Regions from separate parts of the Rhizobium sp. L9 genome, predicted to be linked through region 4. Evidence: predicted binding sites of a transcription regulator. Region 4 holds the regulator's gene; each other region holds the start of a gene.
The links. Region 4 encodes LexA, which represses DNA repair genes until DNA is damaged. Its sites were predicted from a motif close to TGTTCNNNNTGTGTTCNG; they were not measured.

Region 1 (4,570 bases), on a different contig from region 4:
AGGATTCGGACGAGCCCGATCTGGCCGGTGGCCGACACATGCGTACCACCGCAGAGTTCGACCGAGTAAGGCTTGTCGGTCTTCGCGCCGTGCAGACCCGTGCCCATCGAAACGACGCGCACCTCATCGCCGTATTTCTCGCCGAAGAGCGCCATTGCGCCTTCGGCGATCGCGTCATCAACGCTCATCAGGCGGGTCGTGACGGGGGCATTCTGCAGAACGATCTCGTTTGCCATGTCCTCGACGACCTTCAACTCCTCGGCCAACATCGGCTTGGGGTGCGAAACGTCGAAACGCAGACGCTCGGGCGCAACCAGCGAGCCCTTCTGCGCGACATGGGTTCCGAGCACTTCGCGCAGTGCCTCGTGCAGCAGGTGGGTTGCCGAATGGTTGGCGCGCAGGCGCGAACGGCGGGCATGGTCGACAGTCAGAACGACAGCATCGCCGGTCTTGAATGCACCTTCGACGACCGTGCCGGAATGCACGAAGAGGCCCTCGCCCTTCTTCTGTGTGTCCGATATCTCGATCTTGCCGTGGTCAGAGGAGATGACGCCCGTATCGCCCATCTGACCACCGGATTCTCCATAGAAAGGCGTCTGGTTGACGACGATCTGCACCTTGTCGCCGGCCTTGGCTTCGTCGGCCACGGCGTTGTCTTTGACGATCGCCTGCACCACGCCTTCAGCGCTCTCTGTGTCGTAACCGAGGAACTCGGTTGCGCCATGCTTTTCCCTAAGCTCGAACCAGACGGTTTCAGTTGCCTTCTCGCCGGAGCCGGCCCAGTGCGACCGGGCTTCGGCCTTCTGGCGCTCCATGGCATCGGTGAAACCAGCTATGTCGACGCCGATCTCGCGAGCGCGCAGGGCGTCTTGCGTCAGGTCGAGCGGGAAGCCGTAGGTGTCGTAAAGCTTGAAGGCGGTCTCGCCATCCAGCATGTCGCCCTTGCCGAGATCAGCGGTCGCATCCGACAGCAGCGACAGGCCGCGCTCCAGCGTCTTGCGGAAGCGACCTTCTTCGAGCTTCAGCGTCTCCGAGATCAGCGCCTCGGCCCGCACGAGCTCCGGATAGGCGCGGCCCATCTCCTGCACCAGCGTCGGCAGCAGCTTATACATCAGCGGCTCCTTGGCGCCGAGAAGCTGGGCGTGCCGCATGGCGCGACGCATGATACGGCGCAGCACATAGCCGCGGCCCTCATTCGACGGCAGCACGCCATCGGCAATTAGGAAGGCCGAGGAACGCAGATGGTCGGCGATGACGCGGTGGCTGGCGCTGCCTTCCGCCTTGACTCCTATCGTATCCTCGATGGTGCCGGTCAGCGTGCGGAAAAGATCGGTATCGAAGACGCTCTGAACGCCCTGAAGGATGCAGGCCATGCGTTCCAGACCCATGCCGGTGTCGATCGACGGACGCGGCAGCGGATTGCGAACCCCCGGCTCGGTCTGCTCGAACTGCATGAAAACCAGGTTCCAAAATTCCAGGAACCGGTCGCCGTCTTCCTCAGGCGAACCGGGAGGGCCGCCCCAGACATTTTCGCCCTGGTCGATGAAGATTTCCGAGCAGGGTCCGCAGGGTCCGGTATCGCCCATCTGCCAGAAATTGTCTGAGGTCGGGATGCGGATGATCTTGTCGTCGGAGAAACCGGCGATCTTCTTCCACAAAGCCGCTGCTTCCTCGTCTTCGGAATAGACGGTCACCAGCAGGCGATGTTTCGGCAGGTCGAAGCCTTCGGTCACGAGCTTCCAGGCCAGCTCGATCGCATTCTCCTTGAAATAGTCGCCGAAGGAGAAATTGCCGAGCATCTCGAAGAAGGTCAGGTGACGCGCGGTATAGCCGACATTGTCGAGATCGTTATGCTTGCCGCCGGCGCGCACGCATTTCTGCGAGGTTGTCGCGGTTGCATAAGGACGTTTTTCCAAACCGGTGAAGACGTTCTTGAACTGCACCATGCCGGCATTGGTGAACATCAGCGTCGGGTCGTTGCGCGGCACGAGCGGACTGGACGGAACGATCTCGTGGCCGTTCTTCTTGAAATAGTCGAGGAAGGTCGACCGGATGTCGTTTACGCCGCTCATTCTATGCCCTTCAATGCTGCCGTAGGCAGATAAATTCAAATCCATCGGCTTTTAACGTTCGCCTCCGCCACTGTCCAGCCGACAAACAAAACCGGCCGCATTCTGATGAGGGAATGCGGCCGGCTGAGATTTCAAATCAAGTTCAAGCGCGAAAATTACATCTCCGCGGCAGCATCGCCGTCATCGGCATCCGGACCACCATTCTGCAGGAAACGATCGGCGATTAGGCCGGCATTCTGGCGCAGCGCCAGCTCGATCTCGCGGGCGAGATCCGGATTGTCACGCAGGAAGGTCTTGGCGTTTTCGCGACCCTGGCCGAGACGCTGGCTGTTATAGGAGAACCAGGCACCCGACTTCTCGACGATACCGGCCTTGACGCCGAGATCGACGAGTTCGCCCGTCTTCGACACGCCTTCGCCGTACATGATGTCGAACTCGACCTGCTTGAAGGGAGGCGCCATCTTGTTCTTGACGACTTTGACGCGGGTCTGGTTGCCGACCACCTCTTCGCGCTCCTTGACCGAGCCGATGCGGCGAATGTCGAGGCGCACAGAGGCATAGAATTTCAGCGCATTACCGCCGGTGGTCGTTTCCGGAGAACCGAACATGACGCCGATCTTCATGCGAATCTGGTTGATGAAGATCACCATGCAGTTCGACTTGGAGATCGACGCGGTCAACTTGCGCAGCGCCTGGCTCATCAGGCGTGCCTGCATGCCCGGCAGGCTGTCGCCCATCTCGCCTTCGATTTCGGCGCGCGGCGTCAGCGCGGCGACCGAGTCGACGACGAGAACGTCGACGGCGCCGGAGCGCACCAGCGTGTCGGTGATTTCGAGCGCCTGCTCTCCGGTATCTGGCTGCGAGATCAGCAGATTCTGCAGATCGACGCCAAGCTTACGGGCATAGACTGGATCGAGCGCGTGTTCGGCATCGACGAAGGCGCAGATGCCGCCCTTCTTCTGCGATTCCGCAATGGTCTGCAGCGCAAGCGTTGTTTTGCCCGAGCTTTCCGGCCCATAGATTTCAACGATGCGGCCCTTCGGCAAGCCGCCAATTCCGAGCGCGATATCGAGACCAAGCGAGCCCGTCGAAACCGTCTCGATCTCGACGACGTTCTCGTTGGAGCCGAGTTTCATGATCGAGCCCTTGCCGAACGACCGCTCTATTTGTGAGAGTGCCGCTTCAAGCGCCTTGCTTTTGTCCACCGATTTGTCCTCTACCAGCCGCAATGTATTCTGAGACATCCGATCCACCTTTAGGTTATTGAAGCCGCTCAAGCAATGTCGAGTTTGTACCCTATTTGTTCCATTCCCGCAATAGGCGCACAAACATTTGAAAGAAAAAGGTAAAACGGTCCGTGTTCTACATTTGTTTTATCGATGCAAAGCAACGGCTTAGACCCTCTGCGCAAGCTTTGCCGCGGCCGGGCAATGAGCATCGATTCGCCCTTCGCACTTTATGATCCCGGGTAAGTTGATGAAAAAGATTCTCGTTCTCGGCGGTGCCCATATCGACAGGCGTGGCCGCATCTCCGGCGAAACGGCGCCAGGCGCCAGCAATCCCGGCACCTGGTTCGAGGAGCCGGGCGGCGGCGGTTTCAACGCGGCGCGTAACCTTGCAAGACTGGGTTTTCACGTGACCATGATCTCGCCGCGCGGCGGCGATCCCTCCGGCGAAATGGTCGGCGAAGCTGCCGATTTCGCCGGAATCGACGACCGGCCCTTCGTCTTCCTCGACCGCAAGACACCGAGCTATACGGCGATCATCGAGAAGAACGGCGACCTCGTGATCGCCCTTGCCGACATGGATCTCTACCGTTTCTTCGTGCCGCGGCGCCTGTCCATCCGCTGGGTGCGCGAGGCCTTCGCCGCCCATGATTTCATTCTCGTCGACGCCAATCTGCCGGAAGAGACAATCGCGGCGATCGTCGCCAAGGCGAACTCCCTGGCCAAACCCGTTGCGGCCATCGCCATCTCGCCGGCCAAGGTGGTCCGGCTGAAACCCTGCATTAGGGATATCGATTATCTGTTCCTGAACGAGGCCGAAGCCGCCGCCGTTACCGGCTTGCAGCCGGAGGATTCGGGCGGTTGGCCGCCGCTCCTGAATGAGATCGGCATCAGAAACGCCGTCGTCACCCGCGGACGGCGCGAGCTCGTTGCGATTTGCAAAGACCGCGCCGTGGCGCTGCAGCCGCCAATCGCCGGAACCGTCGCCGATGTTACCGGCGCCGGCGATTCCCTTGCCGCCGGCACGCTCGCCGCCTTGATATCAGGCCTGCCGCTTGAGGAGGCCGTTCGCTACGGCGCGGCGGCGGCAGCGCTCACGGTGCAGTCACGGCACGCCGTCAACGAAAATCTGACTCCGGATCTCTTGAATGAGGCGCTTGCCCTTGTTCCCAAGGTCAGAATTCTGCATTGAAGCGGCTGAATTAAAGAGTTGAGCAAGATGCCGTTTCGAAAGCCGCCCACGCTTTTGGTATCATGCTCTGCCGATCACAG
Region 2 (4,570 bases), on a different contig from region 4:
GGCTGCGGCGATCGACGCCGTCTCTGTCGCCGCTCAGAAGCGCATCCGGGCGGCAAGCGATCTGTGGCTCGCCCGCCAGGCGGATCAGGCCCGCCTTTCCCAGCGCTACGATATCGTCGCGGTCATGCCCGGCCGGCTGCCACGGCACTTTCCCGACGCCTTCTGAGCGCTTTCAGCCCGGTCGAGTTTCCGGATTGTTAAAATTTTAGTCCCCCGTTGAACGAGCTCCTTACGACTTTCTGCTACCCACCGTCGCAATAGGGGTTGAGATTTGGGGGTTGTTGCGTGGCCTTGAAGATGATGCTCGCAAGCGCGGTCGCCATAGCGGCGCGCTCGGTGCCGTATATTGCGCTGAAGCCGGCCGGGAAATCCTTCGTCGCCCATGCGAGCGACCATCTGCCGCTGAAATCGACGCCGATCAATCCCGACTGGATCATCAGCGGCAATCCGCAGGCGCGCACCGCCGAACATTCGCGCGGCCATGACGAGGCATCGCTGACAGCAATCTGGGACTGCACGGCGGGCGAATTCCGCTGGTATTTCGGCTGGGACGAGACCGTGATGATCCTCGAAGGCGAGGTCCACATCACCGCCGAGGATGGCACGGAACGAACCTTGCGCACCGGCGACGTCGCCTTTTTCGCCGGTGGAACCTGGGCGAGCTGGCGGGTCGACACTTACGTCCGCAAGGTTGCCTTCCTGCGCAAGCCTTTCCCGAAGCCTTTGGCGATCGCCTACCGTCTGCGCAACATGCTGCGCAACGGCGGCAGCCAGGGCATCGCCGCCTGAAAATTGCGTCCGGCGCAAGCCTTCGATGACCGTTGCGTTTGATGCCGGGCCGACCTACATCTGTCCGGCATTCAGCGAGGGACGGAAATGGCCAAGATCACCAATGTAGCGGTCCAGATGGATCATGTCGCCGGCATCAATATCGCAGGTGACTCCACCTTCGCCATGAGCCTGGAAGCGCAGGCGCGCGGCTACAGGCTCTTCCATTACACCCCCGAGCGCCTGAGCTTTCGCGACGGCAAGCTCTTTGCGAGCGTCGAGCCCATGGTGCTGCGCGACGTCAAGGGTGATCATTTCGAGCTTGGCGCGCCCGAGCGCGTCGATCTCTCGACCATGGATGTGGTGCTGCTGCGCCAGGATCCGCCCTTCGACATGGCCTATATCACCTCGACGCATCTGCTCGAGCGCATCCACCCGAAGACGCTCGTTGTCAACGATCCGGCTTGGGTGCGCAATTCGCCGGAGAAGATCTTCGTCACCGAATTCTCCGACCTGATGCCGAAGACGCTGATCACCAAGGATCCGGCCGAAATCCGCCGCTTCCGCGACGAGATGGGCGACATCATCCTGAAGCCGCTCTATGGCAATGGCGGCGCCGGCGTTTTCCATTCGACCCGCGACGACCGCAATCTCTCATCGCTCTTGGAAATGTTCGGCCAGCTCTTCCGCGAGCCCTTCATCGCCCAGCAATATCTGCCCGACGTGCGCAAGGGCGACAAGCGTATCATCCTCGTCGACGGCGAGTTCGCCGGTGCGATCAACCGCGTGCCGGCCGAACATGACAGCCGCTCCAACATGCATGTCGGCGGCCGCGCCGAGGCGACCGAATTGACGCCGCGCGAGAAGGAAATCTGCGCCCGCATCGGCCCGGCGCTGAGGGAACGCGGCTTCCTGCTCGTCGGAATTGACGTGATCGGAGATTACATGACCGAGATCAACGTAACCTCGCCGACAGGCATCCGCGAGGTCAGGAAGTTCGGCGGCGCCGATATAGCAAGCCTGCTCTGGGACGCGATCCAGCGCAAGCGCGGCTGAGGCCGCGATCGGGTACAACCGCGCCCGCCACCGATTATCTGCCTGCGTTCTTTTATTGTTCTTGTTTTAGTCCTGCTTCCGTGCAAGATTGCAACCGCTGGCTTTCAACGGCCACAGGGGCGGTCTCTAAGAGTTTGCGGGACAAGGGTGGGCATATGGTCGCGCGTGTCAGTACAGTGGCATTCCAGGGCATCGAAGGCGTGCCGGTCGAGGTTCAGGTCATGATCGCGCCCGGCAAGGTCGGCATGCAGATCGTCGGCCTGCCCGACAAGGCGGTGGCCGAAAGCCGTGAGCGCGTGCAGGCCGCCCTTCATGCCTCCGGCCTTGCGCTGCCGGGCAAACGGGTGACCGTCAATCTGGCGCCCGCCGATCTGCCGAAGGAAGGCTCACACTTCGATCTGCCAATCGCACTCGCGCTGATGGCGGCGCTCGGCGCCATTCCTGGCGACGCGCTGACCGATTATGTCGTCGTCGGCGAACTCAACCTCGACGGAACGATCGCCGCGATCGCTGGCGCGCTGCCGGCCGCGATCGGCGCCAATGCGCTCGGCAAGGGGCTGATTTGCCCGGCCGAAAGCGGCGCGGAAGCCGCCTGGGCCGGCGCCGAGGTCGATATTCTCGCCCCGCGCAGCCTGATTGCCCTTGCCAATCATTTCCGCGGCACGCAGGTACTGTCTAGGCCGGAACCGTCGATCCGCGCCAATGCCGCCAACTTGCCCGACCTTGCCGAGATCAAGGGCCAGGAAAGCGCCAAACGCGCGCTCGAGGTGGCGGCTGCCGGCGGCCACAATCTCCTGATGGTCGGGCCTCCCGGCTCCGGCAAATCGATGCTGGCGTCGCGCCTGCCGTCGATCCTGCCGCCGCTTTCGGCCGCCGAACTGCTTGAAGTGTCGATGGTCCATTCGATCGCCGGCCAACTCACCGGCGGCAAGCTTTCCGATCGCCGGCCCTTCCGCACCCCGCACCACTCCGCCACCATGGCCGCCCTTGTCGGCGGCGGGCTGCGCGCCCGTCCCGGCGAAGCCTCGCTTGCCCATCACGGCGTGCTTTTCCTCGACGAGTTTCCCGAGTTCACGCCGCAGGCGCTCGATGCGCTGCGCCAGCCGCTCGAAGGCGGCGAATGCGTCATCGCGCGTGCCAATCACCGGGTCTCCTATCCGGCAAAATTCCAGCTGATCGCGGCGATGAACCCCTGCCGCTGCGGCATGGCCGGTGAGCCCGGCCATACCTGCGCCCGCGGCCCGCGCTGCATGAGCGATTATCAGGCCCGCATCTCCGGACCGCTGATGGACCGCATCGATATCCGCATCGACGTGCCGGCCGTCTCCGCCGCCGACCTCATCCGTCCGATGGCGGCCGAGGCCAGCGCCGACGTTGCCCGCCGCGTCGCCCGCGCCCGCGAGATCCAGCAGGAGCGCTTCGAGCGCGCCGGCGCTGGGGATATCGGCACCAATGCCCGCTGCTCCACCGCGATGATCGAAAAGCTCGCCGAACCCGATGCCGCCGGCCTGCAGCTCCTGCGCGATGCCGCCGACAAGATGAAATTCTCCGCCCGCGGCTACCACCGCGTCCTCAAGGTCGCCCGCACGCTTGCCGATCTCGACGACAAACCGACAGTGGGCCGTTTGCATCTCGCCGAAGCGATCTCTTATCGGATCGCCGGGGAAAGATTAACGGCGGCGGCGTGAGAAGAAGGACGGACGCGCGGAGTATGAGTCGTCAGACTGCCCACCAATTCGCCGATCGCGTTGCGCTGATGGCTGCCACGCAGCAAAATCGCCACTGAGCGCTGCGGATTATGAATTATATGGCCGTCCGGCTATAGCGGCGCGCTGCCGGCAGCGGTCGGCGCGATGGTCTTGGCCGGGGCTGGTTTGCCGAACGCGGTACCGAAACTGGCTAAGGCGCCGATATAAGCGTCCCTCTGTATTGATTATCCATTAGGGGTAGGAATCTCTCCTCAATTCGTCCCTCTTTACAATATTAGCTTCGGCTGAAAAATTTCCGAAGGGATGTCGGTCCGTTCGATATAGTCGATCGGAGGTGACGGATAGGGAGGCCTGCCGCCGGGGATGCTCATGGGGAACGAATATCCAGGCTCAAACGCCAAACCCAGGGAAGTTTTTGACTTGGCGAATGCCTACTCTCGCGCTTCGATCCTCCTATTCAGCGAGGGCCAGAAGCAGGTTGCACTATCGATCGCACCAGCTCGAATGTGCGCCATTCATGCTATTGAACTCTATTTAAACGCCTTCCTGCGCCATGAAGGCGTTGCTCCAGAAGAAATACGAGGACGGATGCACAACCTCGCTGAGCCGATGTTCGTTGCTAAACTTCAACTGAGAAAAAGGACTGCTCTGCATCTGGAGGCAATGACAGCAAAGCGTGAGTACCTCATCTCGCGCTATGCACCGGAGCGGGCGAGCGAGCACACCGAGTGGAATCGTTTGACCGCGACGCTGAAGGAGGTGATGGCGAAGGTGGGCAAACATCTGCACTCAACTAGCTCAGGCCGGACATCGACCATCGTTACGGACCACCACAGAACACTCGTCCCGCTTCAATTGGGATGCAGGTAACGGCACAAAAAGGGACGCCGAAGCGCCCCGATATTCTGCAAGACAAATTGCGGGAGAAAACGCCCGCCACAACCAACTTTAGCTCCCCAACCCCTCAAACAGCGCCGTCGACAAATACCGCTCCGCAAAAGACGGAATGATGATGACGATATTCTTCCCCGCATTCT
Region 3 (4,570 bases), on a different contig from region 4:
TGACGAAACTCAAGACAATCTCCGACAACATCAAATCCGGCGACATGGTGGGCTATGCCTCTGGCGAGGGCGTGCTGATCGGCACCCGCATGGCCGATCAGCTGGGTCTGCGCGTCGGCGACCTCATTACCCTGACCTCGCCGGAAGGCGACATCACGCCGATGGGCGTCAATCCGCGCGTCAAATCCTATAAGATTTCCGGCCTGTTCGAGATCGGCATGTCCGAATACGATTCCTCGATCATCTTCATGCCGCTCGAGGAAGCGCAGCTCTACTTCAATGCCGCTGGGCTGGTGCAGTCGATCGAGCTCTTCGTCGATCATCCCGATGATATCGACGCCCTGAGGCCGAAGGTGGAAGAGGCGGCCGGCCGCCAGATCAACCTTACCGACTGGCGTCAGCGCAACCAGACCTTCTTCTCCGCACTCCAGGTCGAGCGCAACGTCATGTTCATGATCCTGACGCTGATCGTGCTCGTGGCGGCGCTCAACATCATCTCCGGCCTCATCATGCTGGTGAAGGACAAGGGCAGCGATATCGCCATCCTGCGCACCATGGGCGCCAGCGCCGGCGCCATCATGCGCATCTTCTTCATGACCGGGGCGGCGATCGGCATCGTCGGTACCCTTGCCGGTGTGCTGCTCGGCGTTCTCGTCTGCGTCAATATCGAATCCATCCGCCAGTTCTTCTCCTGGATCTCCGGCACGGTGATCTTCAATCCGCAGGTCTATTTCCTCAGCCAGCTGCCGGCCGAGATGGATATCGGCGAAACGATCTCGGTGGTCGTCATGGCGCTCAGCCTCTCCTTCATCGCCACCATCTTCCCGGCATGGCGCGCCTCCAGGCTCGATCCGGTGCAGGCCCTGCGCTACGAATAAGGAATGCCGCATTCATGAACCGCAACGTCGTCCTCAAGCTTACCGGCGTCGAGCGCCATTACGGGCAGGGCGATACGCTGCTCACGATCCTGAAGGGTGCGGATTTCTCGCTGTCTAAAGGGGAAATCGTCGCCCTTGTCGCCCCCTCCGGCACAGGCAAGTCGACCCTGCTGCATGTCGCAGGCCTGCTCGAGCATCCCGACGGCGGCGAGGTTACCATTAACGGCCTTGCCTGCGATGGCCTTTCCGATGAGAAGCGCACGGCGATCCGCCGACGCGAGATCGGCTTCGTCTATCAGTTCCATCACCTCCTGCCGGAATTTTCCGCGCTTGAGAACATCATGATGCCGCAGCTGATCGCCGGCCTGTCCTGGAAGGAGGCCCGGGAGCGAGCCGGCCAGCTTCTCGATTATATGCGCATCGGCCATCGCGGTTCGCATCGCCCGGCTGAACTTTCCGGCGGCGAACAGCAGCGCGTCGCGATCGCCCGCGCCGTCGCCAATGCGCCGACGCTGCTTCTTGCCGACGAGCCGACCGGCAATCTGGATCCGGAAACGGCAAGCTACGTCTTCGATGCGCTGGAGGCGCTGGTGCGCCAATCCGGCCTTGCCGCCCTCATAGCCACCCACAACCATGAACTTGCCGGCCGCATGGATCGGCGCGTCACGATTTCGGACGGCAAGATCGTCGACTTTTGAGACGGCTATCCATGGCTGTTTGGTTGACCACCTGCCCCTCACCCTAACCCTCTCCCCGTAAACGGGGCGAGGGGACTTGCCCAGCGAGAGGTAGGTGGGGAACGGAGGGGTAAGGCCATCTCCCTTCGCCCCGCAAGCGGGGAAAGGGTGCCGGCATGCGGATGAGGGGCTGATCTCGCCGACCTCCTGGTCGGACATCAGAGAATAACCAGCCCACCGCGATAATCGAGCACATAGGCCTTCCGCTCCTCGACCATGATGCATTCCTGGCCGCTGAATCCCTCGCAGCCGCCTTCGCTGCGGTCGACATAGCGGCCGAACGGATGATCGAATTCCATTCCGCCAAGAAAGCGGCCCTCCCGATACATTGCCGACAGCGCCGCCTTGATCACCGTTCCGGCGGCACTGCCGTCGATCAGATCGGACGCGACGACGCGGCCGAAATAATTCATCACCCAGACGGGTTCGCCGGCCAACCACACCACTTCCTGGCCGGCGAAATCGGTGCCGCCGAAGTAGCTGTCGAGATAGGACCAGTCGCCGCGCTCGTAGCCGATATCGTGAGCGCCCGGCCGGCAGGGCGGGCGAGGCACACCACCGCCGACATAGGTCGCGGCCTTCGCCTCTACGATGAAGTCGTTCAGCATCACGGTGTCGAGCATTATCATCTTCCTCCTGCCTCATCTGATACGGATATAGCAGAACGGTGAGAACATAAGAAGAACAAAAGAGTGCATCGCTCGATCGCCTTGGGGCAGGTTCATCAGACATCGAATGCGCTGTACGGATCCGTTCGGCAGGCGATGTCGAGCCGGTCGCGGAGCATGTTCAAAGCCAGCGCCGAAAGCGAGGTTCGATTCGCAGTCCGGAGCCGGCATTTTCAAACGCAAGCGCAAAGGAAAAGATTCCTGTTGACATAGGAACATAGATGGAACAGATTGAAAACATAACGAGTAAAGGAGAGCCAGATGACTGACATGATCCGTGATATCGCAGCATTCACCTCCATCGCAATGTTCGTTGCCAGCTTCTCGCTGATCGTCATCGCGATCTAAAGTTTTCAGGGGATCGCATGGCAGTCATGCGGTTCGCAAGCGGGTCTTCTTCTGGACATCATTGCCCTCAATGCCGACAATGCATCCGATTCATTTCGGCTGATTGGGAAGGCATATCATGGCGGAGACGGAAAAGGGTTCAATGGGTGAGGCGACCGGCGGCACGCCGGGCTTCATCCACCTGAGGGTCCACTCCGCCTATTCGCTTCTTGAGGGTGCGCTGCCTCTGAAGAAGATCCTCTACAAGGCGACCAGCGACAGTCAGCCTGCGATCGCCATTACCGACACCAACAATCTCTTCGTCGCCCTTGAATTCTCCCAGAAGGCAATGGACGAGGGCCTGCAGCCGATCATCGGCTGTCAGGTCTCCATCGACATGGAAGACGGATTGGAAAGTGAGAAGCGCGGCGGTCAGCAGGCCCTGATCAAGCTGCCATCGATCGTTCTACTTGCCGCGACGGAGGCCGGTTATGAAAGGCTGGTCGATCTCGTCAGCCGCGCCTATCTCGGCGGCGATAGCAACCAGGCCATACATGTCAGAGCCTCCTGGCTGGGAGAGGCAGGCACGGAAGGTCTGATCGCCTTGACCGGCGCCCTGACCGGACCGGTCGACGCGGCTGTCAGGGAAGGTCATCCCGGCCAGGCGGAAGCCCGGCTGCTTGCGCTGAAGCGTCTCTTCGGCGACAGACTCTATGTCGAACTGCAGCGGCACGGCACCTACGACAAAAGGCACGAGCAGAAGATCGTCAGGCTTGCCTACACGCATGACCTGCCGCTCGTCGCCACGAACGAGGCCTTCTTTCCGACCCGCGACGATTACGACGCCCATGATGCGCTGATGGCGGTTGCGCATAACGCCATCGTCTCCGACGACAGTCGCTTTCGCCTGACGCCGGATCACTACCTGAAGAGCCGGGCCGAGATGGCCAAGCTCTTTGCCGACCTGCCGGAAGCGCTTGAGAACACGATCGAGATCGCCAGGCGCTGCTCCTTCGTGTTGAAGACAAGAAAGCCGATCCTGCCGCGCTTCACTGGCGCCACCGACGATGCCGAGGAGGCCGAACGCGCCGAGGCGGGCGAATTGCGCCGCCAGGCGGTGGAAGGGCTGGACATGCGGCTTGCCACCCTCGGCATGTCGCCGGGTTACGAGGAAAAGGATTACCGCGAGCGGTTGGAGTTCGAGCTCAGCGTTATCGAGCGCATGCGCTTCCCGGGTTACTTCCTGATCGTTTCCGACTTCATCAAGTGGGCCAAGCAGCATGATATTCCCGTCGGTCCCGGTCGCGGTTCGGGCGCCGGTTCGCTCGTCGCCTATGCATTGACCATCACCGACGTCGACCCGCTGCGCTTCTCGCTGCTCTTCGAGCGCTTCCTCAATCCGGAACGCGTCTCGATGCCTGACTTCGACATCGACTTCTGCCAGGACCGTCGCGAAGAGGTGATCCGTTACGTTCAGGCGAAATATGGGCGCGAGCAGGTGGCGCAGATCATCACCTTCGGTTCGCTGCAGGCGCGCGCCGCACTTCGCGACGTCGGCCGCGTGCTGGAAATGCCCTACGGTCAGGTCGACAAGATCTGCAAACTCGTGCCGAACAATCCGGCCAATCCGACGCCGCTCTCTAAAGCGATCGAAGAGGAGCCGAAGCTGCAGGAGGAGGCGGCGAAGGAACCGGTGGTGGCGCGCCTGCTCGACATCGCCCAGAAGATCGAAGGGCTTTATCGCCACGCCTCGACGCATGCCGCCGGTATCGTCATCGGCGATCGGCCGCTGTCCAAGCTGGTGCCGATGTATCGCGATCCGCGCTCCGACATGCCGGTCACCCAGTTCAACATGAAATGGGTGGAGCAGGCCGGCCTCGTCAAGTTTGACTTTCTCGGCCTGAAGACTCTGACGGTGCTGAAGGTCGCCGTCGATTTCGTCGCCAAGCGCGGCATCAAA
Region 4 (4,570 bases):
GGATCATGAATTCCTGGAAGTCGATCGGGTTGTCGGCATGAGCGCCGCCGTTGATGATGTTCATCATAGGCACCGGCAGGAGGCTGGCGGAAGCGCCGCCGACGTAACGGTAAAGCGGCAGGCCGGATGCCTGGGCCGCAGCCTTGGCGACGGCGAGCGAGACGCCGAGGATGGCGTTGGCGCCGAGGCGCGACTTGTTCGGCGTGCCATCGAGCTCGATCATGATGTTGTCGATCTGGATCTGATTTTCGGCGTCGATGCCGCCGATCGCGTCGAAGATCTCGGTGTTGGCGGCCTCGACCGCCTTTTCGACGCCCTTGCCGAGATAGCGCTTGCCGCCGTCGCGCAGCTCGACCGCCTCATGTGCGCCCGTCGAGGCGCCCGAGGGAACGGCCGCGCGGCCCATGCTGCCGTCTTCGAGATAGACGTCGACTTCGACGGTGGGGTTGCCACGGCTATCGAGGATCTCGCGGGCGATGATATCGGTGATTGCAGTCATGGGTTCTTCCTGCTCGGTGGGTGATAAGTCGTTCGAAGCCTGTCATAATCGAAGGCGTGCAAATTACAATGGCGCAATTTCCCGCCTTCGAGCGGGTATCGCATCGTGGCCTAAACCACGATCATGTCAGCCTGTTGAACGTTAGGCCTTGGCGATCGCATCGAAGGCAAGCAGCTTCTCAAGCAGTCGCGGCATGTCCTTGAGATAGACCATGTTCGGCCCGTCGGACGGTGCGTTGTCGGGATCCTGATGGGTTTCGACGAAGACGCCGGCAATTCCCGTCGCCACTGCCGCGCGCGCCAGCGTTTCCACGAACTCGCGCTGGCCGCCGGAGGAATCGCCCTGCCCGCCCGGCTGCGCCACGGAATGGGTGGCGTCAAAAATGACGGGAGCTCCCATCGCCGCCATGATCGGCAGCGAACGCATGTCGGAAACCAGCGTATTGTAGCCGAAGGAGGCACCGCGCTCGCACAAGAGCACATTCAGATTGCCGCTGGCGTTGAGCTTCTTCAGAACGTTCTTCATATCCCAAGGGGCGAGGAACTGGCCCTTCTTGACATTGACGGCGCGGCCGGTTCTGGCGGCGGCGATCAGAAGGTCCGTCTGACGGCAGAGGAAGGCCGGGATCTGCAGAACATCGACCACCTTGGCCACCTCGGCGCATTGCTCGGCCGTATGGACGTCGGTTATGACGGGAAAGCCGAATTCCTTCTTGAGGTCGGCAAAGACCTCCATGCCCTTTTCCAGGCCGATGCCGCGTTCAGCCGAGAGCGAGGTACGGTTCGCCTTGTCGAAGGAGCTCTTGTAGACGAGGCCAATGCCGAGCTTGCCGCAAAGCTCCTTCAGCGTGCCGGCGACCATGAAGGCGTGATCCCGGCTCTCCATTTGGCATGGACCGGCGATCAGCGACAAGCGGCCAGTATTGGAAAAAGTGACCTGGCCTTCGCCTTCGCCGATCCTGACTTCGGAATTCGTGTCGGTGCTCATCGTGTTTCCTCGAAGGCGAAGAGCGCACCCTGCCCGGGCGTGGGCTTCACCAGAATGCGATTGTTCTTGCGCGTGTGAATGTGATCCCGTTAGCACCCAAATGCGCTTCTGTCACGGCAAGATCGATGACGGTGAAGAGGATTGCCCGCCCCCGCAGGCCGCGATCGGCTGATGAGACAGCGGTCTCGAAATAGGCCTCCAGCCCTTCCGGCCGTCATCAAGCTGATCTTTGCATTTGATGCCGCGATATTCATGCCGAAACCGGTTTTCTCCACCGCCGCCTGCCCAATCGCGAGCCCGACGAAGGCGGCGAATGCCGCCGGGTCCGGTGCACAAAGTGCGATCTCGGCAATGCCGATCACGCCATTGGCGTGTCTCTCCAGCGCGGCGCGATCTGTAGGGAACGAAGTGATGCGCTGGCAAGTAAAGAGAAAGAAATCGGGGGCGCGCAAATCAGCTGCAAAGGCCAGCTTAAAGCTGCCGACGCTCTCCGAACCGTCCGGCATCCGCATCGGCCGGCTGAACTGCAACATCTCACCGGCGCTCGCGCCGTTGCTGACGAAGCGCTTATGATCGAGGTCGGCATCCTCGCTGAGGAAGGCCAGCGCAGAAAGTCCCTCCTCGCCGCAGCGGAAACGGAAGGCGCGATTGCGGGCGATGAAGACGTTGCCCTGGCGGGCCGCTGCTTCGCTCTCGTCGACACTCGCCACGCCAAGCGGCTCCAGATAGGTCTTGTCGGCGAAAAAGACGCAGGCATTCTCCGTTCCGAAGGGATGGCGCGCATCGGCGGCGACGGTGAAACCGAGCTTGCCGAGCCTCTCACGCGCCAGATCGATATTGACCACGGGCAGCACGACATGATCCAGCGGGTGCGACCTGGCGGAATGCGCGTTCATGAATATCCCTCCTGAAACCGGAAAGAGATGTGCGACAGCACCTCCCTCAATGCAAGACATGTGCGCCAATCCGGCAAATGAAAATAAAAATCTCAGCGAGTTGACGTGAACTTTTACGGAAATTTAGCTACTTGCGGAACACATATGGAACATATAGTGTCCGTTCTGGATTTGTTTCAATCACGGGGTCTAACGTCGATGCTCACGCGCAAACAACAGGAGCTTCTCCTTTTCATCCATGAGCGCATGAAGGAATCCGGCGTTCCTCCCTCTTTCGACGAAATGAAGGATGCCCTGGATCTCGCCTCGAAATCCGGCATTCACCGCCTGATCACGGCGCTTGAGGAACGCGGCTTCATTCGCCGCCTACCGAACCGCGCCCGGGCGCTCGAGGTGATCAAGCTTCCGGAGGCCTATAACCCCAGTCTTCAGCGTCGCGGTTTTTCGCCGAGCGTCATCGAGGGCAGCCTCGGTAAGCCCCAGCCGGTCGCCGCCCCCGCTGCGCCAAAGCCGGTCGCCGACAATGGCAACTCCGTCTCCGTGCCGGTCATGGGACGTATCGCCGCCGGCGTTCCGATCTCGGCGATCCAGAACAACACCCACGATATAGTCGTTCCTTCAGATATGCTCGGCTCCGGTGAGCACTATGCGCTGGAGGTTAAAGGCGATTCGATGATCGACGCCGGCATCTTCGACGGCGACACCGTGATCATTCGCAACGGCAGTACCGCCAGTCCCGGCGATATCGTCGTTGCCCTCGTCGATGACGAGGAAGCAACGCTGAAGCGTTTCCGCCGCAAGGGCGCCTCGATCGCGCTCGAGGCCGCCAACCCGGCTTATGAGACCCGCATCTTCGGGCCCGACCGCGTCAAGGTGCAGGGCAAGCTCGTCGGCCTCATCCGTCGCTATCACTGACGCCGGATGGGCTGGAATCGGTAAAACGATCATTGCGCCAATCATAGGCGCGATGGCGCATCCATGGTCGCGACAAGGCATCGAAGGCGGTGGTGACCTCCAGGCCGGCATCGGCGAAACGCAATTCGAGCGAGCCGGTCCTACGCAGCGTCTCGCCGGTGAAAAGCGTGCCACCTGAACGGCAGCTGTTGAAACGCAGACGGACCGAGGTCACGACGATATCGGCCGTATCGCAGGCCGGGCCGAGATAGGCGGCATTGTCGATAACGGTGACGATATGGCCATTGCCAAGTCTTGATGTGCACCAAGCCTTCTTGACGCAGGAAAAACGGTTTGCTTCACCGCCTGCTGCGGCTGCCCGCATCGCCGCACTCGCTTCGTTCTGCTGATCGCGGGAAAGCCTGACACGGCGGCCTTCTCCTTCCGGCGGGATGGCCGGACCATCCAGCATCTTCGGCGGATCATGTGTCGGCAGCACCAGCGCTCTCTGCCACTGGTCGAATATGAAATCCGGCGGGTTTTCACGGTTGGAAGCTATTGCCTCAGCCGCGACGACCGCAACCAGACTGCCATCCTCCGAAATCACCAGATCCGGCGGCCGGGGAACCGGCAGAAGCAGCACGATGAGCGTCGAGATGGCGATGATCGATGTGCCGACATGGCGCAGCCGAGTGCGCAGCAGCGTCAGCAGCAGAAAGCCTGCCACCGCCACTGCGAAATACCAGCCGGGCAAGCGGCCGATGCCGATATCACCGCCCCAGCCGGACACCGTCTTGGCAACCGCAATCACCAGATCGAGGCCGAATCCGACGACCTTCCAGAGCGGAGCGTCCAGACCGAAAGGCATGAGCAACATCGCCAACAATCCGGCCGGCATGACGATGAAGGAGATAATCGGCATCGTCGCAAGGTTTGCCGGCAGGCCGTAAGCCGTCAGGCGATGAAAATGCTCGATCGAAAACAATGCGGTGGAAAAGCCGCCGATCAGCGAGGTCAGGAAGACGCCGCCGAAGAAACCGGCGACGGCAACCACCGGCCTGATGATCGGCAGTTTCAGAAAAGCGTTTTCGCGGACACGCCTGTCCTTCCACAACTGATAGCCCGATACCAAGGCCAATGTGGCGGCAAAGGACATTTGAAAGCTCGGGCCCAATACTTCCGAAGGTGAAATGGCGATGATGATGAGCGCGGAGAGAACGACATTGCGCAGGCTAATCGACGGCCGGTCGAAGAAGACGGCAATCAGCATGATGGCCATCATGATAAAGGCGCG

Region 1: a site for LexA is predicted at 3,431-3,448, ahead of recA (recombinase RecA). Genes of this name have one in related genera too.
Region 2: a site for LexA is predicted at 1,870-1,887, ahead of CO660_RS15770 (YifB family Mg chelatase-like AAA ATPase). Genes of this name have one in related genera too.
Region 3: a site for LexA is predicted at 2,495-2,512, ahead of dnaE (DNA polymerase III subunit alpha). Genes of this name have one in related genera too.

What each region holds. Positions count from the first base shown of each region.
Region 1 covers NZ_NWSZ01000012.1:67,026-71,595, reverse strand. Annotated here, with positions in the region: gene alaS (alanine--tRNA ligase) at 1-2,072, opposite strand, end outside; gene recA (recombinase RecA) at 2,228-3,316, opposite strand; gene CO660_RS14075 (carbohydrate kinase family protein) at 3,546-4,490, shown strand.
Region 2 covers NZ_NWSZ01000013.1:159,083-163,652, reverse strand. Annotated here, with positions in the region: gene CO660_RS15785 (YraN family protein) at 1-166, shown strand, start outside; gene CO660_RS15780 (cupin domain-containing protein) at 286-789, shown strand; gene gshB (glutathione synthase) at 877-1,824, shown strand; gene CO660_RS15770 (YifB family Mg chelatase-like AAA ATPase) at 1,980-3,512, shown strand; gene CO660_RS15765 (hypothetical protein) at 3,903-4,403, shown strand; gene cysK (cysteine synthase A) at 4,482-4,570, opposite strand, start outside.
Region 3 covers NZ_NWSZ01000007.1:37,360-41,929, reverse strand. Annotated here, with positions in the region: gene CO660_RS08510 (lipoprotein-releasing ABC transporter permease subunit) at 1-878, shown strand, start outside; gene CO660_RS08505 (ABC transporter ATP-binding protein) at 893-1,576, shown strand; gene CO660_RS08500 (DUF5680 domain-containing protein) at 1,774-2,238, opposite strand; gene dnaE (DNA polymerase III subunit alpha) at 2,750-4,570, shown strand, end outside.
Region 4 covers NZ_NWSZ01000008.1:68,083-72,652, forward strand. Annotated here, with positions in the region: gene eno (phosphopyruvate hydratase) at 1-499, opposite strand, end outside; gene kdsA (3-deoxy-8-phosphooctulonate synthase) at 641-1,486, opposite strand; partial or broken gene CO660_RS10160 (VOC family protein) at 1,483-2,382, opposite strand; gene lexA (transcriptional repressor LexA) at 2,581-3,297, shown strand; gene CO660_RS10170 (ComEC/Rec2 family competence protein) at 3,278-4,570, opposite strand, start outside.